4 regions of the Fodinicurvata sediminis DSM 21159 genome follow, and region 1 is predicted to be linked to each of the others. Evidence: riboswitches for the same ligand, from Rfam matches in the RefSeq annotation. Region 1 holds a riboswitch; each other region holds the start of a gene.

Region 1 (5,957 bases):
AATCCGGCGCTGGAGCCGACCCATTCCCCTATAATGGCGCCTATCGGCGCAACAGCGGCTGCAACGCGCAGTCCGGATGCCAGGGCCGGCAAGGCGGCCAGTATTCGGACATGTCGGAATGTAGCCCATTTCGATGCGCCACAGGTTCGAGCAAGGTCCAGCCAACCGGTTTCCGTGCGTCGCAGTCCATCATGGAAGGATGTTGTCACGGGGAAGAAGATAATCAGGCTGGCCATGGCAATCTTGCTGGCCATTCCATAACCAAGCCATAGAACCAGAACAGGCGCCAGAGCGAACACGGGTATGGCCTGGCTCACGACCAGAACAGGAAGCAGCCAGAATCGCAGAGTTCTAAAGGTTGCGATCATCAGTGCGGAAATGATCCCGAACAGGCTTCCTATGAAAAACCCCAGCAGTATCTCGGCAAGGGTTATGCCCGCATGGAAGGCCAGGCTGTCCCAACGCTTGAACAGTACAGCTCCAACCTGACTGGGTGCGGGTAGAATATAGGCCGGAGCACCTGTAACCCAGACCAGGGCCTGCCATAACACGAGGATGCCAATGAAAATCCCCAATGGCCGCAACCTTGCACCAATCTGTTTCACACCAGACATGAAATCAGTTGCTCTCTGCGGCCAAATGCTGGCGTGCTCCGCGCAGGCTATTGATCAACTGCGTCTGTAGGCTTGTTATCTCCGGACTGTCGATATCCCGAGGGGGCCGCTGGGTGAGTTCTATCTGCTCGGCTATGTGAACAGGCTGGCCGGCAAGCACGATCAGGCGATGACCCAGTCGCAAGGCTTCCAGTGGATCGTGTGTCACCAGAAGGACCGTCCTGTCGCGAAGCAGTTCGGCGGTCAGCTCCTGAAGCTCAAGCCGCGTTATGGAGTCGACGGCGGAAAACGGCTCGTCCATCAGGATTATCTGTCGATCCTGATATAGGGTGCGTGCAAGTGCAGCCCTTTGGCGCATGCCACCGGACAGAGTTGCGGGAAGTTTTGCTTCGTGCCCATTCAGGCCAACAAGCTGCAAGAGGTGCCTGGCACGCTCCATGTCGACAGGACGCCCTGCCAGGCGGTCGGGCAGTACGACATTGTCTACAAGCTTCAGCCAGGGCAGCAACAGGTCCTGCTGGGCCATATAGGCAAGTTGTCCAACAAGGAAGGTCTGATCCTCACTGGATACGCATCCACTTGCACCACGTTCCAGCCCTGCTATGACGCGCAGCAAGCTGCTTTTCCCGACACCGGAGGGCCCGAGCAAACAGCTTGTCAATCCGGCTGGAAGTTCAAGATTGAATTCCTGGAACAGCGGCTGCCCCTTGTAGGACAAGCTGATTCCCTTGAGTGATATGGCAGATGCGGACATGAAGAGACACGCTTCCTACGCCGGCATGAACCGGATCAGGTTCTGGGGTCGCACTTTAGTGGTGCCTCTCAGCCTTGGCGGCTCCCCCGGTGATATGATTGGCACTATGCCCGCAGTCCAGGGACATGCCAAGTGGTTCGTTATATCGTGAAGGGGCAAGGTTTAATGGAACGATGATGAAGGATAAGACCGCGCCCCGGTTCATCGGCAGCGAGATTTACCGAAACTCCAGCTATGGCCGCCTGCATCCGCTGGCCATACCGCGCGTATCCACTTGCATGGATCTCTGCAGGGCCTTGGGCTGGTTGCCGGATGAAGTTTATGTCGACAGCCCGCGGGCCACGCCTGCACAGCTCGCCCGCTTCCATCAACCGGACTATATTGCAGCGGTCAAGCAGGCCGAGCAGACCCAACATTGTAGTGATGAGGTCAAGCAACGCTATGCGCTGGGCATGAATGGAAACCCGGTATTTCCTGAGATCTTCAGCCGACCGGCAACGGCTTGCGGTGCATCGATTGCCGCAGCTGATTGGGTCCTGAATGATATTCCAGTCCATAGCCCGGCCGGCGGGACGCACCATGGCCGTCGCGGCCATGCCAGCGGCTTCTGTTACTTCAATGACCCTGTGCTAGGAATACTGAGCCTTCTTGATAGAGGGGCAGCATCGGTTTTCTACCTGGATATAGATGCGCATCACGGTGATGGGGTGCAGGATGCCTTCCATGATGATGAACGGGTTTTCACCCTTTCCATCCACGAGGCCAACAGGTGGCCCATGAACAGAAACGATGCCGCCACTGGACCGGGAAGTCTAGTGGACAGGGCCTCGGGGCATGCGCGGAACATCCCCGTGCCCGAGGGCTTCAACGACAGCGAATTCGCCTTTCTGATGGAAGCTGCCGTGCTGCCCTTGATCGAGCGTGTGGCGCCCGAAGTCATTGTGCTTCAGTGCGGCGCCGATGCCCTGCATGAAGATCCTCTCAGTCGCCTCAGTCTCTCCAATCTTTCCCTCTGGAATACTGTTGCGAATATGAAGTTGGTAACACGTAAGCTGCTGGTGCTGGGCGGTGGTGGGTATAATCCCTGGTGCGTGGCGCGTGCCTGGAGCGGTGTATGGGCTACTTTGAACGGGCTTGATGTTCCAGATTACCTGCCAGCGCAGGCACGCGCTATTCTGTCGAGTCTGACATGGCGCCATAGCTGGGGCAGGAATCCCCCTGAACACTGGATTGATAGACTTGCCGATAGACCACGCTATGGTGCGGTTCGTGCCGAAATCAGGTCTGCAGCGCAGACTGTACTGTCGTAGGACTATTGAATGAAAATAGTATATTATACATTATTCCTTATAGTTTTTATCTGCTTCTCGGGAGGCTACCCGGCCATATCGCAGGAGCAGGAAACACAGGAACTGCTCATAGAGACAGCGGAAGGGGAAAAGCACACATTTCAAGTCGAGCTGGCCAGAACGGCCTCCGAACGTGCGCAGGGATTGATGTACAGACGTTCCATGGATGAAGACGCCGGTATGTTGTTCATCTATCCGCGTGCTCAGCACATATCCATGTGGATGAAAAACACCTTCATTCCCCTGGACATGCTTTTCATCAATGAAGACGGGAACATCATCCGCATTGCCGAACGCACCGTTCCGCACTCAACCCAGTCGATTCCTTCTGGAGGGCGGGCCAGAGCTGTCCTGGAAATCAATGCAGGCATGAGTGACCGGCTGGGCATTTCCGAAGGCGACAGGGTGAACCACCCGGCTTTTGAATAGGCGCCAAGGCTGTCTATTTTTTTATTGCCAGCGTCAAGCCATCTGCCAGAGGCAGCATGGACAGATTGATCCTCTGGTCAGCTGCCAGCTTTTCATTGAAACTCTTGAGCGCGCGGGTTGCCGCACTTTCATCATCTGATGATTTCGCGACACGGCCACTCCAGAGCACATTGTCTGCCATCAACAGACCGCCGGTGCGAAGCAAGGACAGCGATTTCTCGTAATACTGCTGATAATTTTCCTTGTCGGCGTCCAGGAAACAGAAGTCATAGGAAGCTTCCTGGCCATCCAGGAGCAGCTGGTCCAGGGTTTCCAGTGCGGGAGCAAGGCGTAAGTCCATCTTGTGACGCAAGCCGGATTCTTCCCAGTAGCGCTGAGCAATGGCCGTGTACTCCGCGCTGATATCGCAGCAGACGATCGATCCGTCATCAGGCAGGATTTCGGCGAAACAAAGAGCGCTGTAGCCCGTGAAGGTTCCCACCTCCAGGCCACGTTTCGCCTTCATGAGCTGCAACAACAAAGCCATGAACTGGCCCTGTTCCGGCATGATCTGCATCTGTGAATCTGGCAATTCTGCCGTTTCCTCGCGAAGAGCACGCCTGATCTCGGTTTCCCTCAGAGAGACATTTCTCATATAGGCGAACAGTTCGGACGTAACCTGAATGTGTTCCGTGGACAAGTTTTTCTCCCTGAACTTTCGTTCGCCTGCCCAATCAGACTGCTCCGTCGCGGGTTGCAAGGAAACTCAAGGCAGGATTGCTGTCCTGCGCATCCTGAAGGTGCCAGGCATTGCGTGCCATGAAGACCAGTTCGCCTTCGTGATCCTCGGCAATATTCACACGATTGGAATCAACGAATCCCTTCAAGTCAGCGGAATCATCAGCCTCGAGCCAACGGGCCGTGAAATAGATCGTGGGCTCAAAGACAACCGGGATGTCGTATTCCGTCCGGATACGGTCTGCCATGACATCGAACTGCAGCGCACCGACCACACCCACGATCCAGTCGGCCCCCATCATGGGCTTGAAGACACGTGCGGCACCTTCCTCAGCAAGTTGCTGAAGGGCGCGGCCCAGGTGCTTGGCCTTCAGGGGATCCTTTGGCCGGACCTTCTGCAGGAGCTCGGGCGCGAAGGCCGGCAGGCCCTTGAAGTGCAATTCCTCGCCTTCGGTCAGGCTTTCGCCCAGATGCAAGTTTCCATGATTGGGGATGCCGATAACATCTCCCGCCCAGGCCTCTTCCGCCAGTTCCCGGTCCTGGGCGAGAAACAGCAAGGGATTATGGATATTGAGGGTTTTTCCCGTACGCACCTGCTTCATCTTGAGGCCGCGCTTGAAGTGACCGGAGGCAAGGCGAACGAAGGCAATACGATCGCGATGCTTCGGATCCATATTGGCCTGAATCTTGAAGACAAAGCCGGAAACCTTTGGATCGGAAGGCAAAACCATACGTTCGGAGGCAACCTGAGGACGCGGGGGTGGGGCCAGGCGTCCTACGCCTTCAAGCAGCTCCCGGACACCGAAATTGTTGATGGCACTGCCAAAATACACGGGTGTCTGATGTCCGCCCAGGTATTCCTGGAGATCGAATTCCGGGCAAAGCCCGCGGGCCATTTCCACGCCCTCACGGAATTCGGCCAGGGTATCTGCGGGCAGCAGTTCATCCAGTTTCGGGTCGTCCACGCCTTTGCAGGATTCGCCTTCGTCCGGTTTCTCTCCTTTGCTCCGATCGATCAGGATCAACTGATCCTTGAACAGGTCATAGCATCCCTTGAAACGACGGCCCATGCCGATTGGCCAGCTTGCCGGTGTCACCGAGAGGGCCAGTTTCTCCTCGATTTCCTCGAGCAGTTCGAAGGGGTCGCGGCTTTCTCGGTCCAGCTTGTTTATGAAGGTGATGATCGGAACGTTTCTCAGGCGGCAAACTTCGAAGAGTTTCAAGGTCTGGGCTTCGATACCCTTGGCGGCGTCCAGCACCATGACGGCGGAATCAACGGCCGTCAGTGTGCGGTAGGTGTCTTCAGAGAAGTCTTCGTGGCCGGGCGTATCCAGCAGGTTGAAGGTATTGTCCCCATAATCATAGGTCATCACGGAGGTGCCCACGGAAATGCCGCGTTCGCGTTCGACCTTCATCCAGTCGGAATGTGCACCACGTCTTTGAGCGCCTTTAGCCTTGACCGCACCGGCCAGCTGGATCGCGCCTCCGAATAGCAGCAGCTTCTCGGTCAGCGTGGTTTTTCCTGCGTCAGGGTGCGAAATGATCGCGAAGGTTCGCCTGCGATCAACCTCGGGAGGCAGGGGCTTACCTGTGGTTTGCTGGGTGGCTTGATCGTTCATGATTGTCCTGAAGCTCCGATTGCCTTGGGGGTGTATCCCAAAACGTCCCTGTGGAAAAGGCTGCTGCATTCAGCAAAACATGAGTCTCGTGCTTGCCAGTCACCTTGCGAACGCATAATTTGCGGATCATCAGATCGGGGCGTAGCGCAGTCTGGTAGCGCATCTGCTTTGGGAGCAGAGGGTCGCAGGTTCAAATCCTGCCGCCCCGACCAGGTTATACACCGCGGGAAGCCAGTTCAGGTGGCTTGGGCGGAAGCAGGACAGACGAGGGATAGCGATGCAGGTGCGTATCTATCAGATGCCAAAAACGGCAATGCAGTCAGGTCGTGCGTTGACCAAGCGCTGGGTTCTGGAATTCGAACCACAGGAGTCCTCTTCCATCGAACCGCTCATGGGATGGAGTTCATCGCGTGACACGCGCCAGCAACTGCGCATTTGGTTTGATACGCGAGAAGAGGCCGAAGAGTACGCCCGC
Region 2 (5,957 bases), on a different contig from region 1:
GCGGCGGATGCACTTGGAGACTACAAGGACGTGCGCGCACACTTCCTGCGCCGGCCCGGACAGGAGCGCTGGCTGTTCCCCTCGCGTTCGGCCAGCGGGCACCTGACCCGGCACAGGGTCGGGCAAATGCTCAAGGAGCTTGCGGTCGCTGCGGGCATCAGCCCCGCCCGGGTCTCGCCCCACGTGCTGCGCCATGCCTTTGCCAGCCACCTGCTGGCCCATGGCGCTGACTTGCGCTCGGTGCAGCAGATGCTGGGCCATGCCGACATCTCGACCACGCAAATCTATACCCATGTCCTGAACGAACGCCTGAAAACGCTTGTCCATGGCCATCATCCCCTGGCCCGGGGCATGGGCAAGCCGGAGCGGAACGGTTGAAATTGGTAATACCACTTGCTAAACGCGACAGGAATTGGATCGCGTGCGATAACAGAAGTGCTGTCCCCACAGTCACGGCAACCCCCGATGAAGGAAGAGGAAGGACCCCGAGATGAGCTTTACACCGATCGAGCAGGCCCCTGCCCGCCTGAACCGCAGTGAGCTGGCGGTTCCTGGCAGCAACTATCGTTTCCTGGAGAAGGCCGCGGATGCGCCGGCCGATGTGATCTTCCTGGATCTCGAGGATGCCGTGGCGCCCGATGACAAGGAACAGGCGCGCAAGAACATCATCAAGGCCCTGCAGGACCTGGACTGGGGCAAGAAAACCCTCTCGGTCCGCATCAACGGCCTGGACACGCACTACATGTACCGTGACGTGGTGGATATCATCGAGCAGGCTGGCGAGCGCCTGGACCTGATGATGATTCCCAAGGTCGGAACGGCCGCGGACATCTATGCCGTCGACATGCTGGTCACCCAGTGCGAGCAGGCCGTCGGCCGCAAGAAGCGCATCGGCTTCGAGATGATCATCGAGACCGCCCAGGGCATGGCCAACGTCGATGCCATTGCCGGTGCCAGCAAGCGCAACGAATCGCTGCACTTCGGCGTGGCCGACTATGCCGCCTCGACGCGTGCCATGACCACGAACATCGGCGGGCCGAACCCGAACTATGGCGTGCTGACCGATGACGATGGTTCGGGCAACCGCGATTTCCACTGGGGTGACATGTGGCACTATGCCATTGCCCGCATGGTTGTCGCTGCCCGTGCCAATGGCCTGCGTCCCGTTGACGGCCCCTTCGGCGACATCGAGGACAAGGAAGGCTACAAGGCCCAGGCGTTGCGCGCGGCCGTCCTGGGCTGCGAAGGCAAGTGGGCCATCCACCCGTCGCAGCTGGAGCTGGCCAACGAGCTCTTCGCACCCAGCGAAAAGGACGTGGAGCGGGCCAACAAGATCCTGGCAGCCATGGAGCAGGCACAGAAGGAAGGCCGCGGTGCGGTCACACTTGACGGCCGCCTGATCGACATCGCCTCCATCAAGCAGGCTGAGGTTCTGGTCAACAAGGCCAAGCAGGTGTCCGACGCCGGCTGACGCCCGACGTCGAAGCAGGACGGCAAGACCCCGCGGCAGTTCATCATGCCGCGGGGTTTTTGCTTTTTGGTGTCGCGTTCCAACATGATTGCGGGGACCCGACAGGCGAGACCCAAAAGGCAGGGAGGGACGACATGAGTGAGCCACTGAGACTTCGCGATTTCGGCTCGTTCCATGTCGGTGGTCGCAGGCTCGAAGTGTCCGGCCAGGATGTCCGCATGGTGGATACCGGCAATCCCGAGGCGCCAATACCGTGGGATCGCAATGGCCGCTATCTGGCGGATCAGATGTACGTGCAGTATCTGCTACCGGAAGCGCGCCGTTCGGAGGTTCCGGTTGTCTTCCTGCATGGCGGCGGCCTTTCGGGAACCACCTTCGAAACCACTCCTGACGGCCGCCCCGGCTGGGTCAATCTTTTCGCGCATGCAGGCCATGACGTCTACAATACGGATACTCCCGAACGCGGTCGTGCCGGCTTCCTGCCGTATGAAGGGTTTCGCGACGGGGAGCCGGAATGCTTCAGCTACGACACACCGCTCGGGACCATGAGGATTGCGGCAGATGCCGGGGCGCGCGCGGAGGATCCCGAACTACGGCTGCTGCCGAACTGCCAGTTTCCCATTGAACAGTGGCCGGCCTTCGCCAGCCGCTTCAGCCCCTTCTGGCTGCCCATGGGGCAAGGGGTGATGGAGGCATTGGAGGCGCTGCAGACGCGTATCGGCTCATTCGTCCTGCTCGCCCATTCTGCGGGCTGCAAGTACAGCCATGCCTATGCGGAACGTCTCCGCATCATGTGGAGATGCTGATTTCCGTCGAGCCCCTGGCGATGGGGCAGGCAGCGGAGCGGACCTGCCAGATTCCCCAGCTGGTGGTCTGGGGCGACAATATTGCGCTGGACCCGCTTGGCCGCTGGCCGAAGATCCGGGCTGAGGCCGAACGTTACACTGAGGCTGTGAGCGCGAACAGCGGTCAGGTCGAGGTGCTCGACCTGCCGCAGCTCGGTCATTCCGGGAACACGCACCTACCCATGCTGGACAGGAATTCGGAGCAGGTTGCCCGACTGATCCTGGACTGGATGAAGCGGCAGGAAGGTCGGACTTCCTGACCAGCTCAGCGCCCAGTGAACACTGCGGGCCGTCTCTAACATCCCGCCTCCGGTTCATAGGCATGATCGAAGAAACGCTCCTCGAGTTCCATCATGTGGCAGAAGGTCCGGCACATCTGCTGCTGCACCTCGGGCGGTGCCGTTGTACCGACGCGCGAGGTCTCGTCGCGCAGCCAGGTGACGAAACGCTCGAATTCTGGCACGGCATGCAGGTCGATCCACTCCGCCATCCAGAATTCCTGAGGCCGGCGATCGCCACAGGCCAGGCCCCATGTCAGGTAGCTCCATTCAGCCGCCAGCAGCGTTGCCAGCACGAGCGGGTAGGAGCCGCTGCGCCCCGAGTCCTGCAGGACCGAGAGCAGTTTGGCCGTGACGGGCGCAAGTTGGGGGCTGCGCCACTCAGATTCGGGAACCTCCAGGGCCTGGAAGGAGCGCAGGAAATAATCGTTCTCCTCGCTGGTCACGGCCGCCAGGAAGCCGGCGAAGGGCCGCTTCTGCGGCATGGACGGGGCATAGGCCACGGCGTAGCCGAGCAGGCTGACGAAGCTGTCGACGAAGGCATAGTCCTGGACCAGGTAGCGGGCACAGATCTGCGGATCCAGGGTGCCCTCCGCCAGTTCCTCGGTGAAGCGGTGCGCCGTTGCCTTTGTCCAGTAGGGTTCGGCCGATTCGCGCAGCCAGTCATGGAAGGCAGCGTTCGGATTCGCATTCAGGAAAGTTTCGAAATCCTTTGTAGAGGTCATGGCTGCTCTCCTTGCTCGCGGGACAGGTCTGTGACGTAGTCGCTGAGCGGTGGGGGGTCGGTAATGACGCCGGCTTGCTCAAGGAAGGCGGCAAAGCGGCGATAGCGCGCCCAGTCCACGGCCGCCGGGCGCAGGGCAAAGCGGGGCAGGGTGTCGGCCCAGGCGCGCCGATTGAGTTCGTCATCCAGATCATCCTTGTAGCCGATGAAGAGCTCCCAGCTTTCCTGCGGATGATTGATCAGATACTGGACACCACGCTCCAAAGCCTCGACGAAGGACGACAGGCGCGGATCCTCCAGATTGTCGCGGTTCGCCAGGACGATCAGTTCGTCATAGGCAGGCACGCCTTCCTCCTCGACATAGAAGGCACGGCCTTGCGCGCCTTCGATATCCAGCTGGTTCAGTTCGAAGTTCCTGTAGGCGCCGATGACGGCGTCGACCTGCCCACTCAGCAGGGCGGGACTGAGCGAGAAGTTCACATTGACCAGTTCGACATCCTCGAGGGACAGGCCGTGCCGCGCGAGTATGGCCCCCAGGACCGCTTCCTCGACACCGCCCACGGAGTAGCCGACCTTGCCCCCTTTCAGGTCGGAGATCCGTTCTATCGGACCATCCTCCAATGCCAGAAGGGTGTTCAGCGGCGTGGCCACCAGTGTGGCGATGCGTGCTAGGGGCAGGCCCTGTGCTGCCTGGATGTGCAGGGTGGGCTGGTAGGATACGGCCAGGTCGACCCGTCCCGCAGCCACCAGCTTGGGCGGATCGTTGGGATCGGCCGGTTCGGTGAAGCGAACCTCGATCCCGGCATCCTGAAAGAAGCCTTTCTCCTGAGCCACGATCAGGGGCGCGTGGTCGGGATTGACGAACCAGTCCAGCAGGACTTCGAGCGGTTCATCGCTTTGGGCGTGGGCGGCAGCGGTCGATAAAAGCAGGAAAAGGCCTGCAAGTAGGCCTGGAAGTCGGCGCAAGGTAATCCTCCCTCAAATTGCGCCGGCGTGATCTGGACGGGTGAGGGAGAGGCGAATCCGTCCGCCTTTGCTATGGCGAACACGCGCGGACTGTCCCTTCCGTTCCCTAACGCCGGCATGATCCGGATCAGGTTCTAAGGGTTTCCGCCTTGTGATTGCGGACTCTCAGCCCTCATGTCGCATGAGGACACCCCCAGGAAGTTATCCACAGTCTGTTCTGACCTTCGCTTTCCGTCAAGCAAAGCCCCGCGGAAGAGATTGTGAGTCGCCCGGCAGCCCGTATAAATTGAAGGTGGGATGAGGCCGTGTCGCGGTTACGATAAATGCCACCGTCGCGGCTTGCACTGCCCGTGCCCCTGTGATACCAACCGCTCGCACGAACGGGGGCAAACCCGTTTCAAGCGTTTCATTTTTTGGTCTCAAGGCAGAGGCGCCGCCTCATTGAAGCGGTGCTCTGCGAACGGGGTTTTAGCGAAAGCGAGCGGTTCAACATGCCCAGAGGCATGTTGCGGACTGTTTTCTTTCCGGGGAGCGACTGGGGTTTGGCAGGAAATACGACCTCCAAAGACGGTCTGGCAGGGCGCTACGCCCTTGCTTTGTTCGATCTGGCGGACGAGGCGAAGTCCCTCGACGCCGTGGCCGAGAATCTGCGTGAGCTCAAGAAGCTGATTGAGGAAAGCAGTGATCTGCAGAACCTCATTCGCAGCCCTCTCTATGGGCGCGATCAGCAGGCCAAGGCAATGCAGGCAGTCCTCGAGAAGGCCGGGGTCGATGACCTGACGCGCCGTTTCGTTCTGGTTATTGCGCAGAATCGCCGCCTGTTTGCACTTCCCGAGATTATCGAGGCCTATCTTGCCGAGCTGGCGCACCGCCGCGGCGAGATCAGTGCCGATGTCACCGCTGCCACGTCCCTGACGAAAACGCAGGAAAAAGCGTTGCTCGACACCATCGCCAAGTCGGTGGGGGGCAAGGTGCAGCTCAATGTCAAAGTCGATCCGGACCTGCTTGGTGGTCTGATCGTCAAGGTTGGCAGCCGTATGGTCGATACGTCGATCAAGAATAAGCTGCAGAGACTTCAGTTCGCGATGAAAGGGGTTGGGTGATGGACATCCGCGCCGCGGAAATATCGGCGATCCTCAAGGAGCAGATCGAGAATTTCGGTGCCGATGCCGATGTGGCCGAAGTTGGCCAGGTTCTCTCGGTCGGGGACGGTGTGGCCCGTGTTTACGGGTTGGACAATGTTCAGGCCGGTGAATTGGTCGAATTCCCGGGCGGCGTTCAGGGCATGGCCCTGAACCTGGAGAACGACAACGTCGGTGTCGTTCTGTTCGGTGAAGACCGGGGCATCAAGGAAGGCGATACCGTCAAGCGCACGGGACGCATTGTGGACGTGCCGGTCGGCAAGGAGTTGCTGGGCCGCGTCGTGGACGCCCTGGGCAACCCGATCGACGGCAAGGGTCCGATCAAGACCGAGCAGCGTTCCCAGGTCGAGGTCAAGGCGCCTGGTATCATCCCGCGCAAGTCGGTGCACGAGCCGGTCCAGACCGGCCTCAAGTCCATTGACACCCTGATCCCGATTGGCCGTGGCCAGCGTGAGCTGATCATTGGTGACCGCCAGACCGGCAAGACCGCGATTGCCGTCGATGCCTTCATCAACCAGAAGCATACCAATG
Region 3 (5,957 bases), on a different contig from region 1:
AAGGGCGTCCGGACGCGAGGCTGTCGACAGGTCCTGCATCTCTTATTTCTCCTACTCCGCCGCCACTCGCAAACGCCGCCGCAGGGACGACACCGGAGCGCGATTGTCCGTTGCCGGCTGGTACCAGACCGAAAAGTCGTCCAGCGCCTTGAGCCAAGCCTCCACCGGCGCACCCTCCGGCAACTCGAAGGCATCGAAGCCACAGCGCTGCATGAAAAGAAGCTGGTCGCGCAAAACATTCCCCACGGCTCGCAGTTCACCGGAAAACCCGTAGCGTTCGCGCAGCAACCGGGCATAGGAATAGGCCCGGCCGTCCGTGAACTTCGGGAATTCCAGGGCAATCAGCGAGAACGACGGCAAGTCCGCCTCCACTTGCTGGGGGGACTGATCGCTGCGCAGCTGCAGGCCAAGCCCAGCCGTCCGGACCTTCAAGCCTTCCTTGTCCTCCTGCCAGCGTTCCAGGGAGATGATCGCATGCACATCTTCAGGCAGAGAGTCCTCGTCACCGATGGCCCGCCAGGGGTCTATAACCAGCTGTCCATTCTTAATGAGCGGCATAAAGCGTCTCCTTGAAAGGCTGCTGTCCGACACGGCGATAGGTCTCCAGGAAACTCTCGCCTTCCTCACGGATAGTCAGGTAGGTCTCGACGATGGTTTCCATCGCATCACCGACTTCATCAGCACTGAAAGCCGGCCCGATGATGTTCCCCAGCGTGGTCTCGTTCTCGGCGCTACCACCCAGGGTGATCTGGTAGTATTCCTGGCCCTTCTTATCGACTCCGAGAATTCCGATGTGGCCGACATGATGGTGGCCGCATGCATTGATGCAGCCGGACATCTTGATCTTCAGGGGCCCGATGTCGCGCTGGCGGGAGAGATCGGCGAAGCGTTCGCTGATCTCCTGCGCCACGGGGATCGAGCGGGCATTGGCCAAATTGCAGTAATCCAGGCCGGGGCAGCAGATCATGTCGCTGATCAGCCCGATGTTCGCCGTCGCCAGACCGGCCTGCTGCAGCTCCTGCCAGACCGCCATCAGGTCCAGCTTGCGTACATAGGGAAGAACCAGGTTCTGTTCGTGCGTCGCACGAACCTCGGAAAAGCTGTAGCGCTCGGCCAGATCGGCAACCACCTCCATCTGTTTCGCCGTGATATCCCCCGGCACACCGCCTTCCGGCTTCAGCGAGACGTTCACGATGGCGTAGCCGGGCTGTTTGTGAGCGGCGACATTCTCGTTCATCCAGGCTCCGAAGCCGGGACTGGTGCTCTGCCAGAGTTCCAGTTCGGGCGGTGTGTCCTCCAGTGTCTCGTAGGGCGGTGGCGCGAAATAACGGGCGATGGCGTCCAGTTCCTCCTGCGGAAGAGTCAGGTAGCCATCGCGCAGGTGCGCCCATTCCTCCTCGACCATGCGGGCAAATTCCTCGCGGCCGACGGACTGTACCAGGATCTTGATGCGCGCCTTGTGGATATTGTCGCGCCGGCCAAGCTGGTTATAGACCCGCAGGATCGCTTCCAGGTAAGACAGCAGATGCTCTTCCGGCAGGAAATCCCGGATCGTCACACCCACCACCGGCGTGCGGCCGAGCCCGCCGCCAACCATGACCTCGAAGCCCGGGTTTCCCTCCTCGTTGCGGCGCATGCGCAGGCCGATGTCGTGCGTGCGCAGGGCCGCACGGTCCTCCTCTGCACCGGTGACCGCAATCTTGAACTTGCGGGGCAGGAAGGAGAACTCGGGATGCAGGGTCGACCACTGACGAATGATCTCGCAGTAGTGACGCGGATCGGCGATCTCGTCCGCCGCAACGCCGGCATACTGGTCGGCCGTGGTGTTGCGTATGCAATTGCCGCTGGTCTGTATGGCATGCAGGTGCGCGTCCGCCAATTCCGAGAGGATCGCCGGGGCGTCCTCCAGGCGCGGCCAGTTGAACTGCATGTTCTGGCGCGTCGTGACGTGTCCGTAGCCCTTGTCGTAGGTCCGCGCGACATGCGCCAACTTGTGCAGTTGGTTCGAGGACAGCGTTCCGTAGGGCACGGCAATGCGGAACATATAGGCATGAAGCTGCAGGTAGAGCCCGTTCATCAGCCGCAGTGGCTTGAATTCGTCCTCGCTCAACTCCCCGTTCAGGCGGCGCTGGACCTGCTCGCTGAACTGGGCCACGCGTTCGCGTACCAGTGCCTCGTCGAATTCGTCATAGCGATACATGGTCTTCCTCCGGTCTATAGCCCCTTCAGGCTGCGTCGGTCCTTCGGCTTGGTCCTGTCGAGCGAATCTCCTCGCGGCAGCGCGTGGTCAGGTAACCGCTGTCCTGCTCCAGGACATCGATGGCATAGGGTCCCACCACTTCATTGCGCAGCACGCTGACCTCGGCCTGATCCAGCAGGGCCTCGAGTTCCGTTTCATCCCTGGCAATGCGGCTGTCCTCCAGGCTTTGCGACCAGTTTCCGGATTGGGAGAGATAGACGACGCGCCCGTCGCGCAGGCGATTTGCTGTAACAGCCTTGAGAGTCATTGCTTCTTTCCTCGTATTCAAACGGCAAGCGCCAGGGTCGCTTCAGCCGGCGCCAGCTTCCGGGCGCTTGCAGTGACAGAGCCAATCATAAGAACGGCCGGCCCCTGAACGCTCTCGCGCTGAAGCAGATCACCAAGATCGGCCAGGTGACTGCCGAGCACGCGCTGATCCGGCAGGCTGCCCTTCTCGACTACGGCAATCGGTGTCTTGGCGGACAGCCCCTTGTCCATCAGCCGCCTGGCAATCTCTTCGCCGTTGGAAAGCCCCATGTAGATGACAAGAGTCTGACGGGCGGCGGCCAGAGCCTGCCAATCCAGGTCTGGCAGGCCATCAGCGCTGTACCCGGTCGCAAAGGTCACGGCAGACGCGATGTCCCGGTGAGTCAGGGGGATACCCGCGGCCGCGGCACAGCCGGTGGCAGCCGTGATGCCGGGCACGACCTGGACCATTATTCCATGCGCCTGAAGATAGGCCTGCTCCTCGCCCCCGCGTCCGAAAATGAAGGGGTCACCGCCTTTAAGGCGCACCACCTGCTTGCCCGCGCGCGCCTGCTGCACGAGAAGCCTGTTGATCTCTTCCTGGGACATGCTGTGCGCTCCCTTGGCCTTGCCCACAGGAATGCGTTCGGCATCACGCCGGACACAGTCCAGGATGCCATCGCTGACCAGCCTGTCGTGGATCACCACGTCTGCCTCCTGCATCAGGCGCATCGCCCGGAAAGTCAGAAGGTCGGGATCTCCGGGACCACTTCCAACCAGGGCGACAGAACCTTGCGGATTTCCCCAGCTTTCCGGAGCGGAATTGACCAGGGTCAACATTCCCTCTGCAGCGCTCCGGTCATTGCCTTGCAGGACGGCCTCCGCCACGGACCCGCGAAAAAAGCGTGTCCAGAAGCGCCGGCGGCCATCCTCGCCTGGAATCATGGCCTTCACGGCAGGCCGGAAACGGTCGGCAAAGCGCGCCAGGTCTCCCAGTCGTGCCGGCAGAAGCGTCTCGATACGCTCACGCAACTGGCGCACCAGGACCGGTGCACTGCCGCCGCTGGCAATGGCAATCGTGACAGGATCCCGGTCAACCATGCCCGGAACGATGAACGACGATTGCGCCGGACGATCGACCAGGTTGACCGGTAATCGGCGCGCCCGGGCCAGTCGCGAGACCCTGCCATCGACACGATCGTCCCCTGAGGCCGCAATCACCAGACTCACGCCATCCAGGTCCTTTGCACGGAAACGGCGTGCATGCCATTGGACGTTTCCTGTACCGGCCATTTCGGCAAGCTCTTCACCCAGTTCCGGGGCGACAACGTGAATTCGCGCCTCAGTTCGCTGTAGAAGCCGCACCTTGCGCGCCGCCGCTGCGGTTCCGCCAACCACCAGGCAGGAGGCGTTGCGGAGATCGTGAAAGAGGGGAAAGTATCGCATGGCGATTTAACACTTTATCTATGTGATAAAATAAATTCTCCATTTATATTTATCAGTTTGATTTGCTGAGTCAACATATTCCACATTAGGAAATAATATATTATATATTAAACATTTTATAAATGTGTTATTTCTGACCTCGAAACCTTGCAAGTCAGAGACTGCGCCTTCATCTTAGAGTCATGGAAATACTGGGGTGCCGCAGCTTGTGCGGCTGAGATCACACCCATGGAACCTGCACTGGGTCATGCCAGCGAAGGGAGTTACGTGGCACAGGAAAACTTCAGGAACACGACGGATCAGCAGACGGTCATCATAGGCGGCGGCGTCTGTGGCCTTGCCATCGGCTGGGAACTGGCCGAAGCCGGACTGGCTGTGACGATTGTGGAACGCGGACACTGCGGCAGGGAAGCCACGCATGCAGCGGCAGGCATGCTGGCCGCAGCGGCGGAATGTGAGCCCGGCGAAGAGCAACTGCTGCAACTGACACGCTGGGCGCAGCAACTCTGGCCCAGCTACCTGGATCGTCTCGAGGCCAGCAGCGGGCTGCGACCCGACTATCGGGATGAAGGCACCCTCGTCGTGGCGCTCAACCGGGATGAAGTGGAGCGCCTGCGCTTTCGCCATGAATTCCAGACATCCCTTGGCCTGCCATTGACCTGGCTTGAAGGTCACGAACTGCGCGAACGCGAGCCCCACCTGAGACAAAGTGCGGCCGCCGCCATCTATAGCGCCGAGGATCACCAGGTGGACAACCGCCAACTGGCTGAAAGCCTGAAGCAGGCCTATCTGAATGCCGGTGGCCGCCTGCGAGAAGACTGTGAAGTCACGTCCCTGGATTGTTCAGAGCCCACGCGCAAACGCATCTCGCTTGGCAGTGGAGAGGTTCTGGAGGCAAAGACCCTCGTTCTGGCCGCAGGCGCCTGGACCCGAGGTTTGCCCGGCTTGCCGGATGCCGCCAAACCACCGGTCCGTCCGCTGAAAGGACAATCCCTCGCCTTGCAGATGGTGCCACAAGAATCTTTGCTCGCGCATGTTCTCTGGACTGAGCAGATCTATTGCGTCCCGCGCCGTGATGGACGCCTGATCATCGGCGCCACTGTCGAGGAACGTGGTTTCGACGACAGCATAACAGCCGGCGGCATCTATGCGCTGATCGAAGGGGCCCGACGCGCCCTGCCCGGCATCGAGGACCTGCCTCTGATCGAAAGCTGGAGCGGCTTCCGGCCCGGCTGCCGTGACGACGCGCCCGTACTGGGAGAAACCCCGGTTCCCGGCCTGCATCTGGCAACCGGCCATCACAGGAATGGCATCCTGCTCGCACCGGTAACGGGACACTGCATTGCCCAGGAAATCCTGACAGGGGCCCTGCCTGAAGCCGCCCGCCCCTTCACGCTGGCGCGCTTCAAGCCCTTGTCAGCCCGCAGGAAGAAATCCCATCTGCAATATCAATAGGATGGTTCAAGCATGTCATTGACGATCAATCTGAACGGTGAAGAAACACGCGTGGAACCGGGCAGCCTGAAGGACCTGCTGCATCAGCGCGGGATCGACCCGACGGCACGACGAATTGCCATAGCGCGCAACGGCGCCCTGGTGAAGCGCGACAGCTGGCCGGTCGAGTCCCTGGCCGAGGGCGACCGGATCGAGATCGTACGTCCACTGGCAGGCGGTTGAGCCGCAGAAAGCCTATATCATGTCCAACGACACACCCCTGACCATAGCCGAGCGACAGTTCACCAGTCGCGTTTTTCTGGGGACCTCGGCATATCCCAACCTGCAGGTGATGCTGGATTGCGTGGAAGAAAGCGGAACCGAACTGGTGACGCTGTCGATCCGCAGGCTGGACCTGGAAGGCTATGCGGAAAGCCCGGTCGACCTGCTGGAAGGCTATGACTTCCTGCCCAACACGGCCGGCTGCGAGACGAAACGCGATGCCATTCTTACGGCACAGCTGGCACGGGAATCCCTTGAGACGAACTGGCTCAAGCTTGAGATCATCGGCGACCGGGAAACGCTATATCCT
Region 4 (5,957 bases), on a different contig from region 1:
GGAGGCTGGGACGATGGTGTTGTCGCGAATATCAACAATTCCGATGTCCTGTCGATGAGGGAACCGGTTGACCTCTACTCGGCCACGACAGCCACGTACATCACGCTCGAAGCAGCACCCGGCAGAGGGCCGGAATTGGCAGCCTTGCTGACCGCTGCTGGTCCCATCGTCGAAGAAACCGAACCCGGCACATTGTTCTGGGCGGCGCTGCAGATTGACGAAACATCCTTCGCAATCTTCGACATCTTCACCAACAATGCTGGCCGTGAAGCACACTTTGCCGGTCAAGTCGCCGGGCTGCTGAACGAACGGGCAGCGGAGTTGGTCGCTGGCGGGTGGAACGACGGTGTGGTCGCTAACGTCCACAACTTCGACATCCTCGCCATCAAGTAACGCGATGTGACAGGAACAAGAGGCGCCTTGAGTGTCCGGGACAGGTTGGACTTCGCGCGCCCCGTGATCTGTGCCAGTTCCTCCAGCGATTCCGGCTCCTGTTCACGTACGATGCGAAGCAACTCGCAATTGGCTGGTGAGAGGAGTTTCGCGAATGACATGGTAGAAGCAAACCACACAGTTGGCTCGCCAAGCGCGGGCGCTTCCTCGCCTTTGGCGACCCGCATGGTTCTCGCTTTCATTTCCTCCGGGTCGGCAATGCCGACCTTCAATGTTGACATTGCATCGCCCGATCATCCGGTTAAGGCTTTTCATTATCATAGTACGATAACTTCCTTAAGCCATCCGGTAGATCAACCGGACCGAACATCTCGTCCAACACATCGCCGAACCAACGCTCGAAAACTTGAATCTCGGCCTCGGCAATCGGTACGTTCTCCGGCCAGTCATCGATGACGGGAAGCCTTTCGACGTCGAAGACATGAGACGGGCTTCCTCGCTGAGGACTTATACGAAGCGCAGCATCGTCAGCGTAGTCGTACAGATCGTCAGGAATTGGTTTGTGGATCGGTCGTCTCGGTCGCCTTCGCCGGATGCGGTGGTGCCCTGCGCACATGGAAACCTCCCTGATTATGGTGGCTCCGGGGCGTCACGGCCCCGCCATCAATCGAATCATGGAGGGAAGTCGGTGGCCCTGTAGCGTGCCGAATTTGCACCTATGCGCTGGCGGCACCCTCGAGCGCAGCTCCTTGACAAGTTTGGGATGAAACCAGAACGGCGGCTTCTGGATTGAGGAGGTTTAAGGCGGTTTTTTCCACACGACTTTTGCACCAGAGATTTCCCTGAGAATTGAACGCTGGCAGTTTTGTCACGAAACTTAGGAGCATTGCGAAGCTGAGAAATTGAACCGATCCTGCCACGAAGGCATCGCCACGATTAGCTCCATTGACAATGAAGACACTGCCGGGCACCCTTCGTTTTCCACCAGGGGGGTCCCGACAAGGGGCTGAGATTCTGCTGGGCCGCAAGGCAGCGCAGTGACCCTACGAACCTGATCCAGTTCATACTGGCGTAGGGACGGTGTGGATGCCTCGCGGGTCGCTTGCGGCTAGGACGGGCGCATTCTCCTTCCCGTCAGTGCCTGGGTCTCCATTGCTGCGACGCGAGGAGCCTCGACATGACAACCAAGCAAACCCTGACGGTCACCACCGGACCGCTGCCCGCCTCGACGAAGGTGTTCAAGCCCGGCGTACTACACACCGATATCCGCGTGCCCATGCGCGAGATCGCCCTACATCCAAGCGCAGATGAGCCGCCGGTGACTGTTTATGATTCCTCGGGGCCTTATACCGATCCGGCGGCCCAGATCGCCATCGAACGCGGGTTACCGCGCCTCCGCGAAGGCTGGATCACGGCGCGCGGCGACGTAGAAACCTACGAAGGACGGCATGTGAAGCCCGAGGATAACGGCTTCGTCTCGGGCGACCGGCTGACGCCCGAATTCCCTGTCCGGCACCAGCCCTTGCGGGCGCGGAACGGCAAGGCGGTCACCCAGCTTGCATATGCCCGAGCGGGCATCGTCACTCCCGAGATGGAATTCATCGCCATACGCGAAAATCTTGGCCGCGAGGCCGTGCAGGAGGAGCTGGCTCGAGACGGGCAGAATTTTGGCGCGGCGATTCCCGATTTCGTCACCCCCGAATTCGTGCGTGACGAGGTGGCGCGCGGGCGGGCAGTAATCCCGGCCAATATCAACCACCCCGAAGCCGAGCCAATGGTCATCGGGCGCAACTTTCTGGTCAAGATCAATGCCAATATCGGCAATTCGGCAGTTACCTCCTCGATGGCAGAGGAGGTCGACAAGATGGTCTGGGCGACCCGCTGGGGCGCCGACACAGTGATGGATCTGTCCACAGGTCGCAACATCCACAATATCCGCGAATGGATCATCCGCAATTCGCCCGTGCCCATCGGCACGGTGCCGATCTATCAGGCGCTGGAAAAGGTCGGTGGCATCGCCGAGAACCTGACATGGGAGGTCTTTCGCGACACGTTGATTGAGCAGGCTGAGCAGGGTGTGGATTATTTCACCATCCATGCGGGGGTCCGGCTGCACATGATCCCGCTGACAGTGGATCGCGTTACTGGCATCGTGTCGCGCGGTGGCTCAATCATGGCAAAATGGTGCCTGCATCATCACCGTGAAAGCTTCCTCTATGAACGTTTCGAAGAGATCTGCGACATCATGCACGCCTATGACGTCAGCTTCAGCCTTGGCGACGGGCTACGCCCCGGCTCCATCGCCGATGCCAACGACGCGGCGCAATTCGCCGAACTGGAAACCTTGGGTGAGCTGACCCGTATCGCCTGGTCCAAGGACTGCCAGGTTATCATCGAAGGCCCTGGCCATGTACCGATGCACAAGATCAAGGAAAACATGGACAAGCAGCTTGCCGTCTGTGGCGAAGCGCCGTTCTACACCCTCGGGCCGCTAACGACCGACATAGCGCCAGGCTATGATCACATCACCTCGGGCATCGGCGCGGCGATGATCGGCTGGTTCGGCACGGCGATGCTCTGCTATGTCACGCCAAAGGAACATCTCGGCCTGCCGGACCGCGATGACGTGAAGACCGGCGTCATCACCTACAAGATCGCCGCCCATGCCGCTGACCTGGCCAAGGGGCACCCGGCGGCCAAGCTTCGCGATGACGCGCTGTCCCGCGCCCGCTTTGAGTTCCGATGGGAGGACCAGTTCAATCTGTCGATGGACCCCGAGACGGCGCGAGCCTTCCATGACGAGACACTGCCGAAAGAGGCGCATAAAGTCGCGCATTTTTGCTCTATGTGCGGGCCGAAGTACTGCTCGATGCGGATCTCCCACGACATCCGTGCCGAGACGCGAAAAGAAGGTATGGCCGCCATGGCACTGAAATACCGTGACGGCGGTGATCTCTACATGCCGACCAGTGAGAAAGGCTGAGTGGCTACCAGTCTCTTATGCGGCCTCACCCGTATGTGAGGCCGCATACTACGTGTATTGATGTGCTGAAAACGGATGGAAGAACGCGCGACGAAGGCGATTGATCTCTACGAGTCTGAGGTCCCACAACACACCGACCTTATCGAAAAACTCCCGAAACATGTGACACGATTTCTATCGTACTATGTCGGTTTTGAAATTTCGACAAGGCGAATATTAATCCCGTTCGGAGCTGGAGCCCCAGCCAACCGAGGCAGAGAAGGTTCGACGGCCGTCCCTTCCGCTCCGCCATTTCCCTCGCAAAACAAGTTCAATGATTACCGCTTAATTCCCCTTTATGCGGTAGAGCCTGCTTTCGAATTAATGAACTAAATCTAAGATAATTCGTCTATTTCTTATAATTTTATTTGAATTATCTACAGATGCAACCTACCACTGGCAGCCCATGCGCTTTCCAAGACCGTCACATCTGTTCGTGAGTGTTCATGTCCCACCTAGCCCGCCTCCTTGTTCTTGCCCCCCTGCTCACGATCACGGCGACACCGTCTCTGGCCGCAGTTTTTACCGTCATCAACACCAACGATGCTGGCACCGGATCGCTTCGCCAATCCGTTCAGAATGCAGTGGCTGGGGGCGCCGGCCCTCACACCATCGAGTTCAGCAGCGCGCTGTCTGGCCAAACCATCGCCCTCTCCAGTGCGTTGAGCATCACTGGTGATATCACCATCGATGCCACCAGCTTAGGCGGGCTAACGATCAGCGGCGACGGCGACCGCATTGTCCGGATCGGCGGGTCTTCCCCCGGCAACGTGACGCTGCGCGGCCTGAAAATCGTGGACGGCCGGGCCGCAGGCGGCAATGGCGGCAGCGGCAACGTGGGCGGCGGCGGTGGCGCGGGGCTCGGAGGCGCCATCTACGTCGACGACAACGGAGCTCTGCAGCTCGATTCGGTCTCCTTCTCCGACAATGCTGCTCAAGGCGGAGACGGCGGCAATGAACTCGGGATCGAATTCGACTCCAGCGGCGGCGGCTATGGAGGTGGTGACGGCGGTGACCGCTATTCCGGCGGTGGTGGCGGGGCCGGTTTGGGCGGCGCCGTCTTCGTGCGCGATGGTGGCTCGGTCACGGTCATCGATTCCGGCTTTGCTGACACGAACCAGGCCAGCGGTGGTTCCGGCGCCGACGGCGGGAGCGCCGGCCTTGGCGAGGGCGGCGCGCTATTCCTCATGGGTGGTGGCGTCCTGAACTACGCCGTACGTGACGGGAACAGCGTCACCCTCGCGTCGGACGTCGCTTCCGATGGCGCTCTCGGCCTGTTCAAAACCGGCAGCGGCACCCTGGTCGTTGGCGGCAGAAGCCGCTTCGGCAGTGGCATCACCATCAGCGAAGGCACCCTGGAGGGGACCGCCCTGAGTCTGAACGGCAGTATCACTGTCGAAGACACCCTGCTGTTCAATCAGGACAGCGACGGCAGCTATTCTCACGCTATCTCCGGCTCTGGCACGGTCGTAAAGGCCGGTGAAGGCAAGCTTACCCTCGGGGCTGTCAATAGCTATACCGGAGGCACGACTATCGAGCGGGGAATTCTCTCCGTTTCTGACGACAGCAATCTGGGCGATGTCACGGGGGATCTCACGCTTAGCGGAGGCACACTGGAGGTTACGGACAATGTGACCACCGGGCGCAGCATCATCCTCGCCGACGGCGGCGAATTTCTCATCGGACCCGGCGACCCCGGCGTCAGATTTGTCGTAAACGGCGATGTATCGGGCACCCGCTCCCTTGCGAAGGCCGGTGCCGGCACCATGGTCCTCAATGCTAACAACGATTATTCGGGAGGAACCTCGATCAAGGAAGGCAGTCTCGAGATTCAAAAGGACGCGAACCTTGGCGCGACCGGTTCTTCCCTTTTGCTTGATGGAGGCAACCTGCGTATTGCGGGAAATGAAAACCCGAATATTGAGCGTGACCTCTCGATTGGAGTCAACAACGGCACCGTTACTGTTGTTGAGGCGAGCAACACGGCGGAAATTGCAGGCATTGTCGCCGGAAGCGGTTCTTTGCACAAACGGGGTTCAGGGACCCTCGACCTGACGGGGCAGAACAATTACGACGGCGCTTATGTCCATGATGGCACCCTCGTTGGTGACGCGAATGCGCTGAGCGGCGACATCGCAGTCAGCGCGTCCGGTGCGGCCGTTTTCGATCAGCTTGCAAACGACACCTATACTGGGGCATTCACAGGTCTCAACGGGACTTCCGGCGACATGGTGAAGGCCGGCAGCGGCACGCTCTCGCTCGCGGGCGCCTCCTATCTGGATTGGGAGGTGAACGAAGGCACACTGGCTGTTGGGAAAGCCACCCTGGAGGGGGACATCACGCTCAACAATAACGGCACACTTGTCGTCGCATCCCCTGCCGGGATGACATACAGCCCGAACATCAACCTTCAGGGCGCCGGCAACCTCGAAAAGACGGGAAGCGCAGCTCTGGTTCTTACCGGGAATTCCACCGGTTTTTCCGGGCAGAGCGACATCCGGGGTGGCTCGCTTGTCCTGAGCGATGCGGCTGCCCTTGGCGG

Evidence for each region. A riboswitch is a leader RNA that binds a small molecule or an ion and turns the genes downstream of it on or off. The one in region 1 is predicted to bind thiamine pyrophosphate.
Region 2: another riboswitch for thiamine pyrophosphate. It lies ahead of G502_RS0111160 (ABC transporter substrate-binding protein); the one in region 1 lies ahead of G502_RS18170 (ABC transporter ATP-binding protein).
Region 3: another riboswitch for thiamine pyrophosphate. It lies ahead of thiO (glycine oxidase ThiO); the one in region 1 lies ahead of G502_RS18170 (ABC transporter ATP-binding protein).
Region 4: another riboswitch for thiamine pyrophosphate. It lies ahead of thiC (phosphomethylpyrimidine synthase ThiC); the one in region 1 lies ahead of G502_RS18170 (ABC transporter ATP-binding protein).

The regions. Positions count from the first base shown of each region.
Region 1 covers NZ_ATVH01000011.1:84,095-90,051, forward strand. The annotation lists gene G502_RS0101615 (ABC transporter permease) at 1-614, opposite strand, end outside; gene G502_RS18170 (ABC transporter ATP-binding protein) at 619-1,368, opposite strand; TPP riboswitch at 1,363-1,466, opposite strand; gene G502_RS0101625 (acetoin utilization protein AcuC) at 1,542-2,678, shown strand; gene G502_RS22765 (DUF192 domain-containing protein) at 2,688-3,146, shown strand; gene G502_RS0101635 (O-methyltransferase) at 3,160-3,825, opposite strand; gene G502_RS0101640 (peptide chain release factor 3) at 3,860-5,482, opposite strand; tRNA gene G502_RS0101645 (tRNA-Pro) at 5,618-5,694, shown strand; gene G502_RS0101650 (ETC complex I subunit) at 5,760-5,957, shown strand, end outside.
Region 2 covers NZ_ATVH01000015.1:143,387-149,343, forward strand. The annotation lists gene xerD (site-specific tyrosine recombinase XerD) at 1-378, shown strand, start outside; gene G502_RS0111145 (HpcH/HpaI aldolase/citrate lyase family protein) at 491-1,471, shown strand; gene G502_RS19825 (alpha/beta hydrolase family protein) at 1,606-2,277, shown strand; gene G502_RS21500 (alpha/beta hydrolase family protein) at 2,265-2,576, shown strand; gene G502_RS0111155 (TenA family protein) at 2,612-3,319, opposite strand; gene G502_RS0111160 (ABC transporter substrate-binding protein) at 3,316-4,284, opposite strand; TPP riboswitch at 4,371-4,489, opposite strand; gene G502_RS0111165 (F0F1 ATP synthase subunit delta) at 4,827-5,387, shown strand; gene atpA (F0F1 ATP synthase subunit alpha) at 5,387-5,957, shown strand, end outside.
Region 3 covers NZ_ATVH01000016.1:132,283-138,239, reverse strand. The annotation lists gene G502_RS0113325 (phosphoadenylyl-sulfate reductase) at 1-39, opposite strand, end outside; gene G502_RS0113320 (DUF934 domain-containing protein) at 52-558, opposite strand; gene G502_RS0113315 (nitrite/sulfite reductase) at 545-2,200, opposite strand; gene G502_RS0113310 (DUF2849 domain-containing protein) at 2,226-2,507, opposite strand; gene cysG (siroheme synthase CysG) at 2,525-3,931, opposite strand; TPP riboswitch at 4,114-4,210, shown strand; gene thiO (glycine oxidase ThiO) at 4,199-5,386, shown strand; gene thiS (sulfur carrier protein ThiS) at 5,399-5,608, shown strand; gene G502_RS0113290 (thiazole synthase) at 5,628-5,957, shown strand, end outside.
Region 4 covers NZ_ATVH01000013.1:2,173-8,129, forward strand. The annotation lists gene G502_RS0105000 (putative quinol monooxygenase) at 1-393, shown strand, start outside; gene G502_RS22920 (HVO_A0114 family putative DNA-binding protein) at 285-674, opposite strand; TPP riboswitch at 1,370-1,489, shown strand; gene thiC (phosphomethylpyrimidine synthase ThiC) at 1,571-3,376, shown strand; gene G502_RS18710 (autotransporter-associated beta strand repeat-containing protein) at 3,862-5,957, shown strand, end outside.